3 regions of the Halobacteroides halobius DSM 5150 genome follow, and region 1 is predicted to be linked to each of the others. Evidence: riboswitches for the same ligand, from Rfam matches in the RefSeq annotation. Region 1 holds a riboswitch; each other region holds the start of a gene.
The links. A riboswitch is a leader RNA that binds a small molecule or an ion and turns the genes downstream of it on or off. The one in region 1 is predicted to bind cyclic di-GMP.

Region 1 (7,749 bases):
ATTAATGTTTGTTGTGGCAATTGCTGTTGGAGTAGCAATTACTGCTGTAATGGTAAATGCTTTAAAATCAGAGGTAGAAGAAGAAATAGTTGAAGAAGAGTCAGCAGAGGAAGAGCTTGATTTAGAATTTGATATGAGTTAATTTGATAAGAAGATAATATCTTAACCTCTTGGGGTGGCCCTAAGAGGTTATTTTATATAAAATCAAATAATGTTGTAGAGAGGAGATTAAAGAAGAAAAGATTTGGGGAGAAAGAGCTTTAGAGAATAAACTACATAGAGATTTACCAGAGGGCTTAATAGGTAGTTAGGAGCTAGCAGCTCATGACAATGGTAGTGGTAAGGTAAATAACGGAAAGTTAGCTAGGAAGACACTAATGGAAGTTATTAAAGAAGAAGGAGAAAAAATTTAGGAACCAAGGCTAAGGATGAGTATGCTTTGCAACATGAGAATGGAGAGTTAGATAAGACAGGGATGTGGTATGTGATTGATGCTAAAGACTAAATTAGTCTATGGAGTTAAACCTGATGTAAGTAAAGAGGAATTTGTAGCATCCATTAGAGAAGGGGGGATAAGAAAACTTAAATGAACTTAATGTTAAAGCCGGTGCCCTATATGTTAGGATAGTTATCGTAAGGAATAAAATCTGTGTTATAATAAAGTAACGACAATAAATCCTATTCTCAAGCCATAGCTAAAAAGAAGAAACCTTTAGTATTACACTCTAATAATGGTAGTCCTATGCAAGCAGCAACATTTATAGCAACTTTAGATAAACTAGGAATACAGAGTTCATTTTCAAGGCTAAGAGTAAGTTTTGCATAGTGGGATTAATTTTATAACGCCCTATCAAAGACATCATGGGCTTGATATAGATATAATGCAGAAACGTATTGAAACATATAAAAAAGCAAAAGCAGCTTATCCAAAAAGATGGTCAGGAGAAATTAGAGATTGGTCTCTTCCTAAATATGTTACATTGAATCCAATGAAAAAAGACGAAGTGGAAAAATATCTCCACCAACAGAAATCCTAATTGAAGTTCTGGATGGAGATTATTCAAAACAACCAACAGATCCATCACTATAAACCCCAATAGTAATAGATAGTACAGCAGGAGATTTAGCAACCTAACTTATTCCCTAGATAAATACCACTAGCTGCTGCCTGAGCTAAAGACCAAGAAACTCCGGAAGCATCACCGATTAAGTATAAATTTTCTATTTGTGTTTGAAAGTTTTTATCTAGCTTGATCTCTGGTTGATAAAATTTAGCATCTAGACCATATAATAAAGTATTAGCAGCAATTGGCTGATTAATCAACTTCTCTAGAGCCTGAAAAAATTTTCTTATTGCAGTTAAATACAGCTTAGGAATCTCTTTATATAAATTAGTAGGCTCTGCTTGTAAGCTAGGAGTAATACTATTAGCAACTAGCCTTTTTTCTGTTGTAGCTAACTTTTGTTTTAAATCTCCCCAACGCTGAACAATTATTCGTTCCCGGTTTTGATTAATTCTACCGATTATATTAGCAGCATAATCTCTTGCTTGCTTTGAAGTAGGAAAGTAGCGAGGAACAAACAGAGTAAAATTTAGTTTATTAGTAGCTGCTGTACCTTCAGCATAATTTTGCCCATCCGCCATTACTAGTCCCTGGTGATATTTTCGTACCACCTGTCCGCCGGGATTCATACAGTAAGTTGTAGCTGTAAAATCAGTTCCTTGATAACGCAGTTTAGTCTCAAAATTATCCTGGAGAATACTCGCAAGCTGTTTTTGCTTCATCTCAACTCTAATTCCTAAATCAACCCTAGTATTAAAGGTAGTAACCTCGGGAAAAGATCCTAACAAATTATTACTAGTAAGCCCAGTAGCTAAAACAAGCTGATCAGTCTTATAAATCCCTTGATTAGTTTGTAAATAAAATCTATTTTGCTTATCAATGGAAGTAACTTCTGTATTAAATCTAAAATCAATTCTATCCTTCAGACGATGATATAGATTAGTTGTAATTTTATAAGTTAGATCTGTTCCTAAATGTCTAACGGTAGTAGTTAGTACCTCTAAACCATGTTCTTTTGCTTCCTGGATCAACTTAGGATTTTTAGTACTGTAATGAGTTGTCTTATCCGTTCCTAACGAATAGAGAATCTGGTCGACTTTGTTTTGTAGTTTAAAAGCTGTATCAGTATTTAATTTAGTAGCTAGTTTACCACCAAAGTCAGTTGTATAATTAAACTTTCCTTCCGACTTGGCCATAACTCCGCCTAGTCCTGATAATTGATCACATTTATTACAACTAACACACTGTTTAGTCTCTTCTTGTAAGGGACAACTTCTTTTTTTAAGTGGACGACCTTGATCTATAATTTGAATCTGTAACTTTCTATCTTTCTGCAATAAAGTATAAGCTAAAAATAAACCACTTACTCCAGCACCTACTATTGTAATTCTCTTCATTTAGTTTCTCCCTCCGGTATAGTTGATTATACTATTAAATTATATTATAAATGAAGGATAATCTAAAGTAATGTCATCTGAGCTTTCTAATGCTAGGAAGTTTTTTCATATTCAAATTACTTCTTAATTGGAATAAAAAGATGTTTGATTTTGAAACTTCATCAAATAAAATATTTTATTATTGCTCTTGACAGAATAGTTATATTATAGTATTCTTTCCATAAGATAATACTAATAGGGGGTATGGGTATAAGGATAATGATACAATTATAGAGCAAGATAAAGTATATGATAAGATTGAAGAATTGATGGAGGTTATTTTTAAGTTTACTAATAAATAATTTTTATTGATTTATTTTTTATTATTAATATACCCTACAGTGGTATTTTATCAGTCACAATAACTGGATTCAATTAATGAATAAATGAACATAAGAGACTAGTAATTTTAAATTAGATAGTACAAATAAGAGAGGAAAATTAGTAGATAATATTGCATTAATATTTAGGAGGAGGTAAGAGTAATGCAAGAGTTAGGTAAAGTAATGGTTAATAAAGGGAAAGTAGCCATAGTGAAAATTGAGCGTCATTCAGCTTGTAGTAAATGTAAGAAGAATTGTGAATTAGCTGAAGATCATGAACAAGATGAATTATTAGTAGAAGTTAATAATGAAGTAGGAGCTTATGAAGGACAAAGAGTAAAATTAGAATTAGAAGGAAGCAATTTAGTCTCAGCTGCATTATTGGTATATTTGTTTCCCCTTTTGGCTTTGGTAGGTGGTTATTTTATAGGGGACAAATTTATTATTCAACAAGGTGAAGTAGGAGGAATTATAGGAGCAATTGTATTTTTAGTTTTGTCTGTTGTAGTAATAAAAATATTGGGAAAGAAAATGAATCCTCAATCCAAGATAACAGAAATTATTGATTAAATATTAATGTTAGGGGGAATAAAATGGGTCAATTAGTAGCAGGTATTATTTTAATTGGGGTTATAGCAGGAGCTTTTTATCTAATTGGAAGTAAGTTGGGAATTATGGATAATGACAATAGTGATGATGATTATAGTTGCCATTAAGATTAGTTGAAAAGATAAAATTAGTTGAAAAGGGGAATTATTATGCCAGATAAAAGAAATAATTATGGTCATGAGGATATTACTAACGATTTAGGGTTATCGAAGTTGATCACATCAACTTTAGGTAATAATCTATCAGGAAGCCTAGTACCAGTTATTGTTTTCGTAATAACTTCTTTTGTAACTTATTTTATTGGTTCATCTTGGGGAAGTTTTGCTTTGTTAATGCCAATTGCTATTCCTTTAGCTTCAATCACAGGTGTTTCAATCCCAATGGTTATTGAAGCTGATTTAAGAAATAATCTTTAAAGAAACTTATTATTCTTTTAATATTTTTTTAATATTTACCTCCTATACTATAAGTGTAAGATAAAAAGTTTATAAATTATCACTTAAATAAAATAGGAGGAGATAGCTATGAAGAAATTTTTAAGATTTGCTGTAGTAATGACATTGGTGTTAGGAGTTTCAGTTTATGCTTTTGCTCATGGAGGAGGAAGTAATTTTAACCAAATAAATAAAAATAATGACTACCCTCAAGATTTGAATTTATCAGATGAACAATTAGATTCTATCAATCATTTACGAGATGAATATCAAGATAAAATGCATGATTTAATGGATGATATAGTGGATAAAAATGATAATTCAAGAGATTTATACTTTAATAAGAATGTTAAGCGGAATGAGATTATTGAAGCAGAAAAAGAAGTTAACCAACTGAGAAATAAGATGTATAAATTAATGACTGAGATGCAATTGAAGATCAGAGATATGATGAGCTCTGAACAATTAGAAATTATGGAAGATTACGGAATGATGAATTTTGGTGGTATAATGGGCCAAGGTAGAGGAGGAAGAGTTAGAGGTCATATGGGTGGCTACGGAATGATGGGCGGTTATATGATGAATGGTAATAATGGTATGATGGGGATGGTAATTATTAAGATTAAAAGATTATTAAAAAGTAGATTTTAGGGACTATTAAAAGGATAGTCCCTTTTTTCTATTTTTTGAATAGGATATTAAATTATAAAGTTGGTTAAAATATATTTGAGAATTAATAAGGTGGTGTAATTATGACTAAATTTACAGTAGGAGGAGATAAAGATATGTCAACTGTCTTAGGAGTATTTAATAATGAATCTGAAGCTAATAATGCAGTTAATAAGATGAAGGATAAAGGGATCTCTGAAGATAAAATTTCATTAGTAGCTAAGCAAAATAAAGATGCTGATATTGAAGCAGGAGCAGAAATGACAGGAACTGACCAAAATTTAGCTGATGGTAGTGTTACTGGTGGGGCTTTGGGAGGAGCAGCAGGAATACTAGCTGGTGCAGGTTTATTAACAATTCCAGGAGCAGGTCCATTTTTAGCTGCTGGCCCGTTAGCTGCTGGTTTAACTGGAGCAGCTTCTGGAGGAGTTGCAGGTGGTTTAGTTGATTACGGGTTAGACCAACAAGCAGGTCAAAGATATGCCAAAAGAGTAGAGGAAGGAAAAATTTTAGTAGCTGCTGAAGGTACAGACGAGACCAGAATTAATGATGTGGCGGATATTTTACGAAAAGAAGGGGCCAAGGATGTAGCAACACATTAAAATAAAAATAATTCATTTTTTATGGAGGAAAATTGAGTATTATGTAGTAATATTATAATAAGCAGGATATTATAGTAATAATTGCAAGTAAACAACTAAAGTAACCCTCGAAAAAGGCACACTTATTGAAAGATAAGGTCGCAAAGCTATGAGTCTACGGCATAGTATTTATGATGCTATGATGGTCAGGTTACCGAAAGGATATAGGTGTACCCTATTCCTTAAATTTATTTTGCGAGGAATGGGGTTTTTTATTTAAGAGGGATAATTATAATAGATTTTATGTTGTTTAATAAAAATTAGGGAGTGATAATTATGCCTCTTTCAGTGATTATTGGTTTTGTTATTTTAGGATGGATCATCAATATTTGTTTAAAGGATAAGTCAAATTGTATGGATGCTTTAAATGATAAGTATCAAAATAAGGAGTTTTCAAAGTTTATTAATGTTTTAGGAAAAGTTAGTAACAATCGTAAGTAAGTTTAAAGTTAGTAGTAACCAAGAGTAAAAGTTGTAATAAATTAAATGGATATATTTACATTTAATTTATAATATGTTAAAATAATCATAGAATGCTATATATTTAAATCGATAAATAAAATAAGAGATTATTTAGGAGACAGAGAAGTATAATCCATATCTGGTCACCAGGATTATATGGAGTCAATGGTGAATCCGACCTAAATCTTTTAGTATAATACTAAAAGATTTAGGTCTTTTTGTTATAATGTATAATCTTATAACTTAGTAGGATGTTAAAAAAAGGGGGGGCTTATATTGTATAGTGGAATATTAAAGAAAATTTTAGGAAAAAGTAGCAGAGTATCTAGCTATGATTTAGCTGAAGAATTAGTTGAATTGGTAACAGAAGAGGAAGATAAGTTAGAACTTAGAGAAATAGGAATCAAAATATCAAAAGATAATCTAAATTTGATTTTGGTTGCTATTCACTCCTTTAGTTTTACCTTTGTAATTAAGAATAATGATTTAGCTCTTAGTTCAAATGTTCTACGTAGTATTTCTAATGATTTTTCTTCTTTATTAGTAACAGATATAAGTAGTTATTCTAATTTATTAGAAGAAATAAGAGAACAATTAATGATATCTTATAATAAGCTTTCTAATAATAGTAAAAGAGAAAAGATTAAAGAAGTAGCTAAATCATTATGTAGTTATTTAGATCTGAATAATAAAGTAGAAAAAGATTTAGTAGATGAGTTAGCCAATTACACATTTAAGGATATAACTTTGATTCAGGATTATTTAATCAGTAAAAGTAGAAATTATCGGATAGTGAAATAAATAATTGTTTAAAACATCTTTCAATTAAGAAAGATGTTTTTTATTTTTTTGACAAGTGAGTTTATGAATGCTATACTATAAGCAGATATTGAAAATCAATTTCAATTAGTCAAAATTGGATGAGGAGGAGAAAAGATGAAAAGGGCCAAGCAATGCCAGACAGATATAAGTTATTTTAGAGAGAATTGCGATTGTCTATTAAGAAGGATCGGTGCTACTATTATGGGGGTTAAGCCTGCTGAATTAAGGAGTATAAACCAAGAACAAAGTTCTTGGCAGAGATGTAAAGAGACTCTTCTAAAGTATAATCAGCTAGAAATTATAGAAATAGATATAGTTAATGGTAGGCAAAAAGTCCTTTTCTATCATACTCATGCTTTAGAAGAACAATTACAAAATAAAAATATACTTAAATTTCTTAAAAATATAGGATATCCTAAGCAGTATAGTTTAAATAAATATTTAGAAAGATTAAAGAAGAGGTTACAAGGGGCTGAATTTCCTCATGAAATAGGTGTTTTCTTTGGTTATCCTCTAAAAGATGTTCTAGGGTTTATGGGCTATGCTGATTTAGAGGTTACTCATAGAGGTGAATGGAAGTATTATGGTAATAAAAAAGTTTCTTTATTAAAACAGAAGGAATTTGATAGGGCAAGAGAAAAATTTAATGCTAGGTTAAATAAAATAGAACTGGTTGAAGAATTCCATAAAGTGATATAAAAGGTTTGAGCAATGTGCCCTCACATATTGCTTAAACCTTTTATATTTTGAGAAAAAATATTTTTTTGCAGGATATTTGAAATGTAAATAGAATAATATGAGGTGATGTAGTAGGAATTACATACTTGATTTTATTGTAGAAAAGCGTGAAAACGATTGAACAGTATATTATCTTTTAAAAAAAGTGATAATAAAATAGGGAGGAATAAAAATGAGTAATCAATATCAAGATGCAGAATGGAAAGAATCTATGCGTATTAGATTAGATGTTAACAATATGTTTGAAGATAAGATTGGAGCAGAGCATGGTTATACTAAAGAAGATGTTGATGCCTTACAAGAAAAAGTTACTAAGGGACATCAAGCAATTAAAGAGGCTAAGGAAGCAGGAGAATTAGGTTTTATGGAGCTTCCGGAAACTCATAAAGAAATTGCTAAAGAGATTAAAGAATTTGCTGAAGCTAATCGTGAGAAGTATGATAACTTTGTAGTGTTAGGAATTGGTGGTTCTGCTTTAGGTAATATTGCTGTGCAGACTGCTTTAAATGATCCTTATTATAACCTAAAGAAAGAAGCTAGAAATGGTTGTC
Region 2 (7,749 bases), 510 kb from region 1:
ATTTCCCAAATTTGAAAAGGGTCAACCATAGCCGTAATGCGTAAGTTAACACTTGAAGCTGCTAGCTCTTGAACTCCTAAGACAGTTGGCCCGTCTTTGATTATATTAGTATGCTCTTCTTTTACCTCTTGGCATAACTCATCTAAGATAGTAATTGCTTCTTGAATATTTTGTTGATAATCAATTGCTACATCTACTACAACTCTTCTAGCACTAGCAGTCAAGTTAGTCACTTGTTTAATACTACCATTAGGAATATTATGAATAATCCCATCAAAATCTTTTATTTTAGTGACCCTTAATCCAATCTCCTCTACAAAGCCCTCTTGACCAGCTATCTTGATATAATCTCCTAACACAAACTGTTTTTCAAAGAGGATAAAAAAGCCTGTAATTATATCTTTAACTAGACTCTGAGCACCAAAACCAACAGCCACACCAACTACTCCAGCACCAGCTATAATTGAAGTAGTCGGTACTCCTAAAACTTCGAGCGCCATAGTACCACCAATAAAATACAGAATATACCTTAAAGCACTCTTTAAAATGCTATTTAATGTTTTATTACGCTGTCTAATGTATTTATCACTTTTATTCTTGCCTTTAAAAAGTCTTTCTAAAAAGAAATAACCAAATCTTAATAATAACTTAGTGGTAATTAAAATCCCTACTAATTGTAATAAAGCTAGTCCAATTTTTATTAATAGATTTGGAGAGAAAAAGCGGGCCAACCACTCTACTAACTCTTCCATAGCTTAGCCTCCTTAATTTCCCCCTGCTTATAGAATACTCGTGGTACTCTTGGGCCAATTCTACTAATTACTTCATAATTAATAGTCCCTATTTTATCTGCTAACTCATTAGCAGATATTTCTTCTTCTCCTGCACTTCCTAACAGAGTAACTACATCACCAATTGCTGCTTGAGCTCCTGTCATATCTACCATTAATTGATCCATACAAACCCGCCCAATAACGGGGTAACGTTGGCCCTGATAAAGAATATCACCCACCCCAGATAACTTACGAGAATAGCCATCATGATAACCAAGCGGTAAAGTAGCTACTTTAGTAGTAGTAGAAGTAATATATCTTCCACCATAACTAATACTTACCCCAGCAGGAACTTCTTTAAGGTGAGCAATCCTAGCTTTCCAACTTAGTGCTGCTTTTAGTTCTATCTTATCTGCTAACTCAGGCCTGGGATACAATCCATATAATACTAGCCCCATCCTTACTAAATTATAATGACTAGCAGAATAATTAACTATCGCTGCACTATTTGCAGTATGTTTAATAGGAATTTTAATCCCTTGCTTTTCTAATTGGTTAACAACTGCCTTAAACTCATTGAGCTGTTTCTTAGTATAATCTAAATCTGTATCTGCCTTAGCAAAATGAGTAAAGATTCCTTCAATTTTCACATTGGATAGCTTAGCTATTTTTTTTATTTTTTCTATAGTTTCATCTGACCTTAAGCCAATCCGCCCCATTCCTGTATCTAAGTTTAAATGAATTTTAACCTCTTGGCCCTTCTTAGATAATTGCTCAGCTAGCTGATAAGTATAAACTGTTGGCGTTAAATCATACTTAACTACATCGGTTACTTGTTGAGAAAATGTAGTACCTAAAATTAGAATAGGAGCTTTTATATTTGCTTGGCGTAATTTAACACCTTCGTTAACTGTAGCTACTCCTAAATAATTTACCCCTCCATTTAATACTTCTTTTGCTACTTCAACTGCTCCATGACCATAGGCATTGGCCTTTACAATAGCCATTATTTTAGTATTAGAGTCTAACCGCTTATCAACCTGCTGAATATTATACTGAATTGCATCTAAATTGACTTCTACCCAACTAGGGCTAGTGACCATAATCACCACTTCCTTTATAAACTTTCTTTCCGAAAAAAACAATCATTAGTCCTGCTACTAAACTCAAGCTTATCTTTCCTAACCAAGGATAGATCAATTCTACTAAATGAGAAAAAGAAAGATTAACAACTGGTAATATAATCGCTAAAATTATAATAACCAATTTACCTCTACTTAAATTTATAATCGACTTAATTCTCTCTGTTAAACCATATAAGTTACAACTAGCTGTGGTAATCATAGCACACCACAATACTACACCATAAATATAATGAAACTCAACTTTATACTTACTTACTAACTCTAACATTGGCATTTCACTACCAGCTATATCGTCAAAAAAATAATACAAATTATAACCAATTAATAAAGCAATTAATCCTAAGATGATACCTCCTGTAAAAATTCCTAATATCATTTCCTGCTTCTTTATTTTAGTAGTCAAGGGTAATAAAACAACTATCCCTAATACTGTATTATATCCTGCATAAACAAAAGAAGAAACTATCGCCGGCATGCTTAAAGAAAATTGCTCTAAGCTAAGCCCAAAATTATTATTTAAATTGATTACTACCACTAAGCTAATTAAAATTAAAATTGGTGTAAATAAACTATTTAACTTCATTATTCCATTTAATCCATAATAATTAGCTATTGCTATAATAATTAGAGTAATTATTAAACCTAAATTTATCTCCAAGGTAAAGAAATAATTAAAGATTTCTTTACAACCAGCTAACATAACAATTAAACTCCCTAATAAAAATAAAGTTAAGAATATATCGGCTAATAAACCAAGAAAGCTACCTCCTAATTGGTAAAATAAACTTTGGTAATCAGGTAGCTCTAAGTCATATCCAATTAACACAATACTACTACCTAATATTATAAATAGCAATCCAGCTAAAATAATCCCTGATAAACCACTGGTACCATATGTAATAAAAAACTGTAATATCTCTTGTCCTGAAGCAAAACCAGCTCCAATAACAGCTCCAATATATGTTAGTGTTATTTGTAAATATCGATCTAATTTCATATTATCCCTCCCCCATCTAATATATATGAGGTAAGACACAAAATAAATTTAGTAAAATATTACAGTTTAAACTTGATGGATCTACATATAATAAAAAATGACAATATATTTTAGGGAGGGATTAATTTGAAAGGAAATAGGCAAATGTATTGTCAACATTGTGGTATGTCTCTAACTGAATTTAAATTTATCTTTGCAGACCAACCTGTCTGTCAACAATGTTACCTTAGTCTCCAAAATACATCTTCTACAACATTTGATCGCCAGGAATTATTATCTCGAGATCGAGTACATATTGATGATCCCTTAGCAATTTCCAATCTAAAGAAGATTATTAATAGGCAATTAGAACTAAAATATCATTCTTCCACCCAAAAACTAATCGTAACCTGTGTGGGAACTGATCGCTCTACTGGAGATGCTCTTGGCCCGTTAGTAGGATCAAAACTAACAAATTTTCGCTTAAATAATAAAGTTGATATCTTCGGAACTCTAGAAGCTCCAGTTCACGCTACTAATTTGGAAGAAAAAATAGAGGTAATCCAGCGAACGTATAATAATCCTTTTATTATTGCCATTGACGCTGGATTAGGAAAGAATAAAAGTGTTGGTTCAATTAGCGTTAAACACGGTCCTTTACGCCCTGGTTCAGGAGTTAACAAAGATTTACCTGAAATAGGAAATCTACATATTACTGGTTTAGTTAATGTATCAGGATATATGGAATACTTTGTCTTACAAAGCACAAGATTAAATATAGTATTTAAAATGGCTAAAATAATCTCCTATGCTTTAGCTAAAAGCTTAAGATAGTTTCTATAATTCCATTTTCATTTTAAAATGGTCAATTCCAGCTTCTTTAATTACCTGATTAGAAGCAATTTCAAAATCATGTTTTAAATAAAATTCCTTAGCCTGGAGCTGAGAATGTAATATTAGTTTTTTAAAATTATTACTTTGAGCAAAATCTATAACTTCTGTTATTAATTTACTACCTACGCCTTGTTTACGATACTTAGATTTAATAGCCATTCTCTCCAATTTAGCAACTTGTGAGTTTGATTTCATTAGTCGACAAGTACCAATTAATTGACCATTATTCTCTACTATAAAATGAATTGCTTCTTGATCATTACCATCAACTTCTAAATCTAATGGTACTCCTTGTTCTGCAACAAAAACCTCTTTTCTTAAATTTAAGGCTCTATCTAAATCCCCTTCTGAGTTAATAACCTTAACTTTCATCTTCTTCATCCTCTAATGAAGTATCCTCTTCATAACTTTCTTCAGTTGCATTAAGGTTAGATTGTGCCAAGTTAGCTGTACTACTTCCTTCAAAAACACCTCCATCGTGAATAACTAAATTGGAAATGCTAATATCTCCACTTAATTTTCCTGTACTTATAATTTCTAATTTATCTTCTGCTTTAATATTCCCCTTTACTGTACCAGCAATTACTACATTATTACCGGTAATATCAGCTTCTAAATTACCTTCTTTCCCAATAAACACATCACCTTCTGCAATTAATTTCCCGTATAATTGACCATCAATCCTAATTGACTCTGATACTGCTATCTCTCCTTCAATAGCAGTCCCTTGACTAATAACAGTCCCTACATTATTCTTGTCATCATTATTTTTATTAAACATTAATAGATCCCCCATATTTAATATAATCTCTTAAATTTAAACATTTTACATTAACTATTGAAATCAATAATTTTTCTAATCTTATAATCTTCTTTCTTAAGCTGATTTAGCACTTTGTTAATCTTTTCAGTTTCATTAGAAATTTCAATTAACTCATTATATAAATATTGATTATTTGATATTAGTTCTTTGTTTTTTTCTTTAAATAATATTAAATTATCAATTCTTTCTAAAGAGTTATTATAACTATAATAATAATAACATAAAGAACCTACTAAAGCTATTAATCCGATTAATAAACAACTAATAATTATTTTAACTATTTTTTTAGACAAACCAACCTTAAATATATCACGGGAAACATGAGGAATAATTTGAAAAGTATATTCTTTTCTTTGCTTTTCAGAAAACATTTCTTCCTCCTTTCCTTTTATAAATACTCATATAACTTTTTATTATGTATTAATTCAAACTAAAGTCACTAGTATAACATTTATAAAAACAGCAGGTAATAAATTACCTACTTTAATATTAGTTAATTCTAATATGTTAAAAGCAATCCCAATAATTAACAACCCTCCAGTTGCTGTCATTTCATTTACCACAGTTGGGGTTAAAATCCCTTTTAATGAACTAGCTAATAAAGTAATTGAACCTTGATAAATAAGAACAGAAAAAGCAGATAAAATAACCCCTATCCCTAACGTAGAAGAGAAAGCAATCGCAGAAAAACCATCTAATAATGATTTAGCATATAAAGTAGCTGGATTATTCTGTAATCCATCCTGAATAGCCCCCATAATTGCCATTGCACCAATACAATAAATCAAGCTACACTGTACAAAACCTGTTACAATTTCCCCCTTTTGACCAGAAGTTTTTTCTAACCAGATGCCTATCTGTTCTAATTTAGTCTCTATTTTTAGTAATTCCCCAATTATCCCTCCAATTACCAGACTAAATATAACTAAAATAATTTGATTAGCTTTTAAAGCCATCTGTAATCCTATTAATAAAACAGCTAAACTTAACCCTTGCATTACTACATCTTTAATAGAATCAGTTAATTTATCTCCTAAAAACCTTCCTAAAGTACCACCTATAATAATTGCAATAGTATTTACTATAGTCCCCGTCATTATATCACCATTCCTTATCTTACATATTCCTTATCTTGGCTTGAATTCCTGCTAAATAATATCACCTATAATAAATGATAACGATAATCATTGATTAACAAAGAAAGGCTCTATTCCTCTTAAATTAAAGAATAGAGCCTTGTTATAAGCCTATATTTCTTTCGGTAACTTGACGATCTTAGTACAATGATTATTGTACCTTAGACTCATAGCTTTGCGACCTTATCTTTCGATAAGTGTGCCATTTTCGAGGATTTTCTATATTTGATTGCTTATTACAATAATACTAGATAATATTTTATTTTCCTTCTTCAATAAAGTATTATTTTTAATCTTTACAATTTAGCAGCTATTTCTTTACTAACTCTTATTACCTCTTCCAATTCATCTAAGGTGTTAAAATAGCCTAAACTAAATCTAACTGTGCCTCTTTGAAAAGTACCTAAACTTCTATGGGCCAAGGGTGCACAATGCAGACCAGTTCTAACTGCTATATCAAAAGCCTTATCTAAGATATAGCCTAGCTCACCAGAATCTTCAGCTCCAAAGTTAACTGATAATAAAGGAGCTTGCTTGTTTATATTAGTTGGCCCGTATAAAGTAATTTCTGGTATCTCTTTTAATTTGCTGATTAAATAATCTAATAATTCCTCTTCATGCTGTCTAATACTATCCAAACCTTCCTCTAAAATAAACTCTATCCCAGCCTTCAAACCAGCTAAACCAACCGTATTAGCTGTTCCACTCTCGTATCTATCCGGACAAATCCGGGGTTGATAAATATCTTCGGAATTACTACCGGTTCCTCCCGATAATAATGGTTTAAGTTCTATACTATTATTTAAATAGAGCCCCCCCGTACCTGGCGGGCCAAATAAAGACTTATGTCCAGTAAAGGCTAACATATCAATCTTCATCTCTTGAACATCCAAAGGATAGACCCCTGCTGTCTGAGCTGCATCAACTAAAAATTTGATATCCTTTTCTTCTAATAACTCCCCAATCTCTTTTATAGGTAATAAAAAACCTGTTACATTTGATGCATGAGTTACAGCTACTAACTTAGTATTTTGCTGTAGACTAGCTTCAATCTGCTCTAGCTTAATCTGACCTGAATTATCTGCTTCAACAATTGTTACCTCAATCTCTGGTTCAAATTCCTTAAGTGGTCGTAAGATAGAGTTATGGGCCAAGCTAGTCGTAACCACATGATCTCCTGCTTCTAGATAACCTTGCAGGGCTAAATTTAAAGCTTCTGTGGCATTCTTAGTTAGAATAATCTCTTGGCTACGATGAGCATTGAAAAATTTAGCTAATAAATTTCTTGTCTGCCAGACTAGCTCACCAGCCTGAGCAGCCATTTTATGTCCAGCCCGACCTGGATTTGCTGCTTTATGGCGCATAAATTGATCCATCGTTTGATAGACTACTTCTGGTTTGGGCCAACTTGTCGCTGCATTATCAAGATAAATCATTTTCATTATCCTCTTTTCTATTCCTTATTCTTCCCATATTTCTTTAGCAGTTGGAAATGGTGCTAAAGCTCGGTCTAAAATGCCATGCACATGAGCAATTAACATCCCATAATTAATAACTGGAATATTTAAACTATTAGCCTTCTTTAAACGATATAAAATTTCCTTTCTATTAGTCATACAACCACCACACTGCACAATCAAATCATATTGTTCAATATTATTAGGAAATTCTCGTCCGGCTACATGATCAAATTCTAATTCACCACCTACAAAATCTTCAATCCAATTAGGAATCTTGACTGTCCCTATATCCTCAGCAGTTCGATGGTGAGTACAAGACTCAGCTACTAAAACTTTATCTCCCGGGTTTAATGCTTCAATCCCTTTAACACCTTTAGTATAAATCTCTAAATCACCTTTATAACGAGCAAAAAGAATAGAGAAGCCAGTCAACTTAATTTCCTCTGGTACATCAGCAGATACTCCGTTAAAAGCTTGTGAATCGGTTACTACAATCTCCGGTTCCGACTTAAGTTCTGTTAATGCTTCTTCTAGTTCAGTAT
Region 3 (7,749 bases), 1.3 Mb from region 1:
AACCAATCATAGCTACTAATTTAACATCTCCTAGTCCCATTCCACCAACTAAAGCAATAATTAATAGTAAACCAGCCGGAATTAAAAGTCCCAGTAATGAAGCTCTAACAGAAATATGATTAAATACTACACTAGCTAATAAACCAGATATAATCCCTAAGTAAGTTATTTTATTGGGGATAATCATTAACTTAAAATCAATCACACTAGCCACAATTAGTAAAGCAACTAACAAACTATAAGTCATAAATTGACTACTTAAATGATATTGCTGGAAAAGACCAACTACTAGCCCCCCAGTTACTAACTCAACTAGTGGATACTGCCTTGAAACCTTTGTATTACAATAACGACATCTACCTCTCAATAATAAATAACTTAGCACCGGCACCAAATCCAGTGCAGCTAATTTAGTTTTACACTTTGGACAATAAGATCGGGAAACAGCTACCCCTTCACCTTGAGGTAGACGATAAATTAAAACATTTAAAAAACTACCTACTATCAGACCTGATAAAAAGATTAATGCTAACATTTGTCACATCCTTTGGTAAATCAGCTTTATTTAAATTAGAGCTTAGTTGCAGCACTTTCTTTTGTTCCAAAACCTTTTTCTCCAATATAAAAGGTAGTATCTGTATTACCACTTTCAATTTCTATTAAATAACCTTTACTGTTTCCATCATTATCAACAGTATAAGTAAAAGAATCAGATTTAATATCTGGTTTAATATCTGGTAAACTAACTGTCGTTAATGTATCATCTAAAGCAGCATAATCAGCTACATCTGTAGTTGATGGATATTTCCCATGTGATACATAATACATCTCCATCCCACTTCTAATTGTACTTGCTGCTGCTTTTATTTGAGTATCTCTAGCTTTCCCTAATACACCACTTAATTTAGGAATAGCAATCCCTGCTAAAATCCCAATCACAGCAATTACAACCATTAATTCAATTAATGTAAATCCTGACTCTCTTCTTGTTTTTTTAAACATTAATCCCACTCCTTTTAAAATTTTAAATTCCTTGCATCAAATTAAATAAAGGCATCATCACTGACGTAACAATTCCTCCTACTACTAAACCCAATAACAAAATTAATACTGGCTCAAGTAAAGATACAACCTGCTCAATTGTATATTCTACCTCACGATCATAAAAATCAGCTACCTTATTTAACATCTGGGCCAAGGTTCCTGTCTCTTCTCCTAACTCAATCATCTGTAAAAACATCTGAGGAAATATAGTACTCTTTTCTAAAGGAGTTACCATACTTTGGCCTTGACTAATATTTTCTCTAGCTTCAATAATCTTATCTGTAATTACCTGATTAGTTACTACATTACTTACTACATCTAACCCCTCTAAAATAGAAACACCACTCTCTAATAAAACACCTAAAGTTTTACTTAATCTACCAAGGGAGACTTTAATAATCAAATTACTAATCACAGGTATTCTCAATAATAGAGCATCTACCTTTCTTTGGCCCTCAGTTGTTTGATAATAACGTCTAGCTACTAATCCACTAATCAATATAGCTAATATAACTACATACCAATAATCTCCTAAAAAAGTACTTAAAGCTAATAAAGCACGAGTAATTAATGGTAACCTAACATCAAACTGAGCGAACATACCTACAAAAGTAGGTAAAATAAATGTTACTAAAAAGACAACTACATTGACTGAAATTAAAGTAATTACAGCCGGATAAACTAAAGCAGAAGTCACCTTCTGTTGAATCTCTCGCTCTCGTTCAAAGTAATTAGCCATTTCTTCTAAAGTATTATCTAATACCCCACCTGTTTCACCTACTCTTACCATACTAATAAATAATTTAGAAAAAATATCCTCTTGCTCAACTAAAGCCTCTGATAATGCAGTTCCCTTCTCTACCTCTTCTTTAATTGAACTAACTGCTTCTTTTAATTTAGGATTAGGGGTCTGTTCTTTTAATACTCCTAAAGTCCTAACTAAAGATAAACCTGAATTTATCATTGTTGCAAACTGACGACAAAAAATACTTAAATCTTTTAGCTTTACTCTTCTCCATTGCTTAAAGATTTTTCCTAAATTCTTTCTTTCAGATTTTTCTTCAATTCTAGTTAAATAATAACCTTGCTCTCTTAATTGATCAACTGCACTATCTTTATTTCTAGCCTCAATAACCCCATCTACTAAATTACCAACTTGATCTCTTGCTTTATAATCAAAACGAGGCGTAATAAAGCACCCCCTTAAATTAACTTTTCTAATGTCTGACGATCATTTGCTTGTTCTAATGCAACTTGATGACTAATTTTTCCTTGTAAATATAAATCTCGTAAAGAATAATCCATAGTATGCATACCCTCATGTTTACTTGTTTGCATTACTGAATCTAATTGATGATTCTTTCCCTCACGAATTAAATTTTTAACTGCAGAATTTACTAATAATAGTTCAGTAGCTACTTTTCGTTCTAATCCATCAACTGTAGGTAATAATTGTTGGGCTAATACTCCTTTTAAATTCATAGATAACTGTGTTCTAATTTGTTCCTGTTGATAAGGTGGAAACACATTAATAATACGATCAATAGTCTCAGCAGCATTATTAGTATGTAAGGTTGCTAATACTAAATGACCAGTCTCTGCAGCAGTAATAGCAGTTGAAATAGTTTCTAAATCCCTCATTTCACCAACTAAAATGATATCAGGGTCTTGCCTTAAAGCAGCCTTAAGACCACTAGCAAAATCAATAGTATCCCTGCCTACTTCACGTTGATTAACTAGACTTTTTTTATGTTGGTGTATATATTCAATTGGATCCTCTAAAGTAATAATATGCTTACTATAATTTTGATTAACTAAATTAATCATAGCAGCTAAAGTAGTTGACTTTCCACTACCAGTTGGCCCAGTAACCAAAAAAAGTCCTCTCGGTTCTACAGCTAATTTCTTTAACTTTTCTGGCAAACCTAAGCTATCCAAATCATCAATCTGATTAGGAATAATTCGTAATACTAAAGCTGGATTATTTCTTTGATAAAAAGCATTAACTCTAAATCTATATCCATCCCACTGATAAGCAAAGTCTAATTCTTTATCTGCTTCAAATTGATTCCTTCTATCCTCTAATAATTCATCTACTAAATTATTAATTTTATCTTTATTTACAATTTTGTCATTCATCTTTTGCAATCTACCATTAACTCTGACCATAGGTTCTGTCCCCATAGTCAAATGAATATCTGAAGCTCCTAACCTAATCCCTTCAGTTAATAAATTCTCTAATTTCACTACAAACTCCTTCCTCCCCTAGCTAAATTTTAGTGACTCTCATCGCCTCTTCTAAGCTAGTTATCCCTTTTTCTACCTTTTTTAAAGCAGCATCTTCAAGAGTATTCATACCTTTTGTTTTTGCTACTGATTCAATTTTAGCTGCTGATACTTTTTCTACTACTAATTCTTTTATTTTAGCTTCTACCTCTAACAATTCGTATATTGCAGTCCTTCTTTTATACCCTGCCTGATTACAGCTTCTACATCCTTCCCCTTGATAATGTTTAAAACTATCTTTTACTTCTAAAGTTTTAGGAGGAAGTAACTTTTCGCTTTCTACTTTACAATTATCACAAATCTTTCTTACTAATCTCTGAGCTATAACACCTAGCACTGAAGAAGCAACCAAATAAGGTTCAATCCCCATATCTATTAATCTTGTTAGAGCTCCTGCAGATTGATTAGTATGTAAAGTGCTTAATACTAGATGACCAGTCATAGCAGCATGAATAGCTATCTTTGCTGTCTCCTTATCTCTAATCTCCCCTATCATTATTACATCCGGGTCTTGACGTAAAATAGATCGTAAACCATTAGCAAAACTAAGTCCTGCTTTAGAATTAGTCTGTACTTGATTAACCCCTTTTAATTTATATTCTACTGGATCCTCTACAGTAATAATATTTTTACTACTAGCATCCATAAAATTCAAAGCAGAATAAAGGGTCGTCGTCTTACCACTGCCAGTTGGCCCAGTTATCAATAACATACCATGAGGTTGATTAATCATCTTCTTAAAAGCAGGTTTAGCCTCAACAGATAAGCCTAACTCATCAATACTTAACATTACATTATCTTTATCTAAAATTCTAATAACAACCTTCTCACCTTCTACAGTAGGTAAAGTGGAAATTCTTAAATCAACCTTAGTATTAGCTAATTTCATCTGAATTCTTCCGTCTTGAGGTAATCTTCTTTCAGCTATATCCATTTCAGCCATAATCTTTATTCTAGAAACTAGAGCCGAAAGTGTCTGCTTAGGTATATTCATTTCTGTATGTAGTATCCCATCAATTCTATATCTTACTTGCACTTGATCTTCATCCGGCTCTATATGAATATCACTAGCTCTTGCTTTAACTGCTCTAGCAATAATGCTATTTACCAATCTAACTATTGGAGCATCTTCTACCATCTGCTGTAAATTATTATCTTCTAATTGGCCTGAATTAATCCTATCTATTTTTAAATCTACATCCTCCATAAATTCATTAACAATATCAGTCTCACCAAAATACTGATTTATAGCATTTTGAATTTCTTCCTCACTAGAGATACCTGGAATTACTTCACAATTAGTTTTTATCCTAATATCATCAATTGCTAAAATATCCAAAGGATCAGCCATAGCTACAGTTAAGGCATTATCTTTTTGTTTTACTGGAATAGCCTTATGTCGTTCAGCTAAAGATTTAGGAATCATATTAATAACTTCAGGATCAATTATCATTTGTTTTAAATCTAGCCGGGGAATTCCTAACTGAAATTCTAATGCCTCCATTACACTCTCATCAGTTACCAACCCCATCCTTTTTAATATATTCCCTAATCGTTGCTCAGTATTTTTCTGCCTTTTTAATGCTTCATTCAATTCTTCTTCAGTAATAAAACCGGCCTCTACCAAAATATCCCCTAACCTTTTCTTTTTAATCATTAGTTCACCTCATTTAATTACCAATTAATACTATTATAACCAATTAAATAAATTTAATTATGAGACAAAAAATAGATAAATAAAACCGCCCTAAAACTTAGATAAGATCTAAGAATATAGGACGGTTTCACCATTAACTCCATATAACCTAGGTGACCAAATATGAGTTATACTTCATCGTTCCTAAATTATTTGATTTATCACAAACATAATAATCTATATAATAAATTTATCATCTATTTCATTATTTTGTCAAGTGAAATAAAATATAATTATATGGCTAACAAAAAAATAAAAAAATCTCCCTCTACAAAGGAGATTAATTGGGGTGGATGACGGGATTCGAACCCACGGCCTCAGGAGCCACAATCCTGCGCTCTAACCAACTGAGCTACACCCACCACGATATTTAATTGATAATTAACAATGGAGAATTTACAATCGAATTCAAAATCTAAAACCTAAAATTATATAGTTTTTTGTCTTTAGGGTTTAATTGTCAATTCTCAATTGTACATTGTAAATTGATTGATATGGCGTGCTTGGGAGGATTCGAACCCCCGACCCACGGCTTAGAAGGCCGTTGCTCTGTCCAGCTGAGCTACAAGCACTTATTTAATTGGAGCGGGAAACCGGACTCGAACCGGCGACACCCAGCTTGGAAGGCTGGTGCTCTAGCCAACTGAGCTACTCCCGCATATTAAATTAAGTGGTGGCAAGACCCGGATTCGAACCGGGGACACGAGGATTTTCAATCCACTGCTCTACCGACTGAGCTATCTCGCCACAATTAAAATTATGGTTGCGGGAGCTGGATTCGAACCAGCGACCTCCGGGTTATGAGCCCGACGAGCTACCAACTGCTCTATCCCGCGTCAATGGTGAGCCATGGAGGACTCGAACCTCCGACACCCAGATTAAAAGTCTGGTGCTCTTCCAGCTGAGCTAATGGCCCAGAATTTAATTGGTGGAGATAGTCGGGTTCGAACCGACGACCTCTTGTCTGCCAGACAAACGCTCTCCCAGCTGAGCTATATCCCCACACTTTAAACGCTGAAATGGTGGGCGAAACAGGACTTGAACCTGTGGCCCCCTGCTTGTAAGGCAGGTGCTCTCCCAACTGAGCTATTCGCCCGCAATATTAACTGAATAGTCTAAAAAGAACTTAATCTATTTCAAATAGTAAACTTGGTACCCCCAAGGGGATTCGAACCCCTGCCGCCAGGATGAAAACCTGGTATCCTAGGCCACTAGACGATGGGGGCCTAGCTGAATTTTATTCCTATTAGAATCATAAAAATAATTGGGGTGGATGACGGGATTCGAACCCACGGCCTCAGGAGCCACAATCCTGCGCTCTAACCAACTGAGCTACATCCACCATGATATTTAATTGATAATTAACAATGGAGAATTTACAATTGAATTCAAAATCCAAAACCTAAAATTATATAGTTTTTTGTCTTTAGGGTTTAATTGTCAATTCTCAATTGTACATTGCAAATTGATTGATATGGCGTGCTTGGGAGGATTCGAACCCCCGACCCACGGCTTAGAAGGCCGTTGCTCTGTCCAGCTGAGCTACAAGCACTTATTTAATTGGAGCGGGAAACCGGACTCGAACCGGCGACACCCAGCTTGGAAGGCTGGTGCTCTAGCCAACTGAGCTACTCCCGCATATTAATGGTGCGAAGGGTGGGAGTCGAACCCACACGCCTTGCGGCACTAGATCCTAAGTCTAGCGTGTCTGCCAGTTCCACCACCTTCGCATATTAAGTTAAGTGGTGGCAAGACCCGGATTCGAACCGGGGACACGAGGATTTTCAATCCACTGCTCTACCGACTGAGCTATCTCGCCACAATTAAAATTATGGTTGCGGGAGCTGGATTCGAACCAGCGACCTCCGGGTTATGAGCCCGACGAGCTACCAACTGCTCTATCCCGCGTCAATGGTGAGCCATGGAGGACTCGAACCTCCGACACCCAGATTAAAAGTCTAGTGCTCTTCCAGCTGAGCTAATGGCCCATCTAATGGAGCTGACGACCGGAGTTGAACCGGTAACCTGCTGATTACAAGTCAGCTGCTCTGCCAATTGAGCTACGTCAGCATTATGGCGGGGACGACGAGATTCGAACTCGCGATCTCCGGCGTGACAGGCCGGCGTGTTAACCAACTACACCACATCCCCATAAATGGTGGGCGAAACAGGACTTGAACCTGTGACCCCCTGCTTGTAAGGCAGGTGCTCTCCCAACTGAGCTATTCGCCCGCAATATTAACTAAATAGATTTAAAAAGAACTTGATCTATTTTAAATAGTAAACTTGGTACCCCCAAGGGGATTCGAACCCCTGCCGCCAGGATGAAAACCTGGTATCCTAGGCCACTAGACGATGGGGGCCTAGTCAAATTGTTAGTTTTATTGGCTGGGGTGGCTGGATTTGAACCAACGAGTGCAGGAGTCAAAGTCCTGTGCCTTACCACTTGGCGACACCCCATTAATAGTTTATCCTTATTAACACAAGGAGTATTATATACTATTAATTACTAACTGTCAAGAAATAATTCAATTGATTCTGGCAGCGACCTACTCTCCCATAAGGCTGCCCCTATAGTACCATCGGCGCTGGAGGACTTAACTGCTGTGTTCGAGATGGTCCTTCGAACCGGCACATCCTGTGCCACTTAGGACACTAGAACATCCGTGTTCGTCGGGAACAGGTGTTACCCCTCCGCAATCACCACCAGAATATTTTATTAC

Region 2: it holds a riboswitch for cyclic di-GMP, as region 1 does, so the genes downstream of both, HALHA_RS12825 (DUF554 domain-containing protein) here and HALHA_RS02420 (hypothetical protein) in region 1, are expected to answer to the same signal.
Region 3: it holds a riboswitch for cyclic di-GMP, as region 1 does, so the genes downstream of both, HALHA_RS08775 (GspE/PulE family protein) here and HALHA_RS02420 (hypothetical protein) in region 1, are expected to answer to the same signal.

What each region holds. Positions count from the first base shown of each region.
Region 1 covers NC_019978.1:486,214-493,962, forward strand. Annotated here, with positions in the region: gene HALHA_RS02385 (PTS fructose transporter subunit EIIC) at 1-142, shown strand, start outside; gene HALHA_RS02390 (hypothetical protein) at 882-1,037, shown strand; gene HALHA_RS02395 (NAD(P)/FAD-dependent oxidoreductase) at 1,124-2,461, opposite strand; gene HALHA_RS02400 (SoxR reducing system RseC family protein) at 2,986-3,393, shown strand; gene HALHA_RS13785 (hypothetical protein) at 3,417-3,539, shown strand; gene HALHA_RS02405 (Na+/H+ antiporter NhaC family protein) at 3,582-3,848, shown strand; gene HALHA_RS02410 (Spy/CpxP family protein refolding chaperone) at 3,957-4,517, shown strand; gene HALHA_RS02415 (general stress protein) at 4,619-5,137, shown strand; cyclic di-GMP riboswitch class I at 5,243-5,335, shown strand; gene HALHA_RS13420 (hypothetical protein) at 5,453-5,617, shown strand; cyclic di-GMP riboswitch class II at 5,744-5,827, shown strand; gene HALHA_RS02420 (hypothetical protein) at 5,915-6,439, shown strand; gene HALHA_RS02425 (DUF3793 family protein) at 6,575-7,159, shown strand; gene HALHA_RS02430 (glucose-6-phosphate isomerase) at 7,371-7,749, shown strand, end outside.
Region 2 covers NC_019978.1:2,628,711-2,636,459, forward strand. Annotated here, with positions in the region: gene HALHA_RS12790 (mechanosensitive ion channel family protein) at 1-752, opposite strand, end outside; gene alr (alanine racemase) at 740-1,876, opposite strand; gene HALHA_RS12800 (YkvI family membrane protein) at 1,866-2,915, opposite strand; gene yyaC (spore protease YyaC) at 3,042-3,728, shown strand; gene HALHA_RS12810 (GNAT family N-acetyltransferase) at 3,732-4,160, opposite strand; gene HALHA_RS12815 (bactofilin family protein) at 4,150-4,569, opposite strand; gene HALHA_RS12820 (hypothetical protein) at 4,620-4,982, opposite strand; gene HALHA_RS12825 (DUF554 domain-containing protein) at 5,037-5,708, opposite strand; cyclic di-GMP riboswitch class I at 5,869-5,961, opposite strand; gene HALHA_RS12830 (aminotransferase class V-fold PLP-dependent enzyme) at 6,044-7,183, opposite strand; gene hydF ([FeFe] hydrogenase H-cluster maturation GTPase HydF) at 7,208-7,749, opposite strand, start outside.
Region 3 covers NC_019978.1:1,819,066-1,826,814, forward strand. Annotated here, with positions in the region: gene HALHA_RS08755 (prepilin peptidase) at 1-535, opposite strand, end outside; gene HALHA_RS13065 (type II secretion system protein) at 571-1,002, opposite strand; gene HALHA_RS08765 (type II secretion system F family protein) at 1,025-2,266, opposite strand; gene HALHA_RS08770 (type IV pilus twitching motility protein PilT) at 2,248-3,291, opposite strand; gene HALHA_RS08775 (GspE/PulE family protein) at 3,314-4,987, opposite strand; cyclic di-GMP riboswitch class II at 5,098-5,180, opposite strand; tRNA gene HALHA_RS08780 (tRNA-His) at 5,312-5,388, opposite strand; tRNA gene HALHA_RS08785 (tRNA-Arg) at 5,522-5,598, opposite strand; tRNA gene HALHA_RS08790 (tRNA-Gly) at 5,608-5,684, opposite strand; tRNA gene HALHA_RS08795 (tRNA-Phe) at 5,698-5,773, opposite strand; tRNA gene HALHA_RS08800 (tRNA-Met) at 5,787-5,862, opposite strand; tRNA gene HALHA_RS08805 (tRNA-Lys) at 5,867-5,942, opposite strand; tRNA gene HALHA_RS08810 (tRNA-Ala) at 5,953-6,028, opposite strand; tRNA gene HALHA_RS08815 (tRNA-Val) at 6,047-6,122, opposite strand; tRNA gene HALHA_RS08820 (tRNA-Glu) at 6,177-6,252, opposite strand; tRNA gene HALHA_RS08825 (tRNA-His) at 6,292-6,368, opposite strand; tRNA gene HALHA_RS08830 (tRNA-Arg) at 6,502-6,578, opposite strand; tRNA gene HALHA_RS08835 (tRNA-Gly) at 6,588-6,664, opposite strand; tRNA gene HALHA_RS08840 (tRNA-Leu) at 6,672-6,756, opposite strand; tRNA gene HALHA_RS08845 (tRNA-Phe) at 6,770-6,845, opposite strand; tRNA gene HALHA_RS08850 (tRNA-Met) at 6,859-6,934, opposite strand; tRNA gene HALHA_RS08855 (tRNA-Lys) at 6,939-7,014, opposite strand; tRNA gene HALHA_RS08860 (tRNA-Thr) at 7,021-7,096, opposite strand; tRNA gene HALHA_RS08865 (tRNA-Asp) at 7,101-7,177, opposite strand; tRNA gene HALHA_RS08870 (tRNA-Val) at 7,183-7,258, opposite strand; tRNA gene HALHA_RS08875 (tRNA-Glu) at 7,314-7,389, opposite strand; tRNA gene HALHA_RS08880 (tRNA-Gln) at 7,412-7,486, opposite strand; rRNA gene rrf (5S ribosomal RNA) at 7,563-7,686, opposite strand.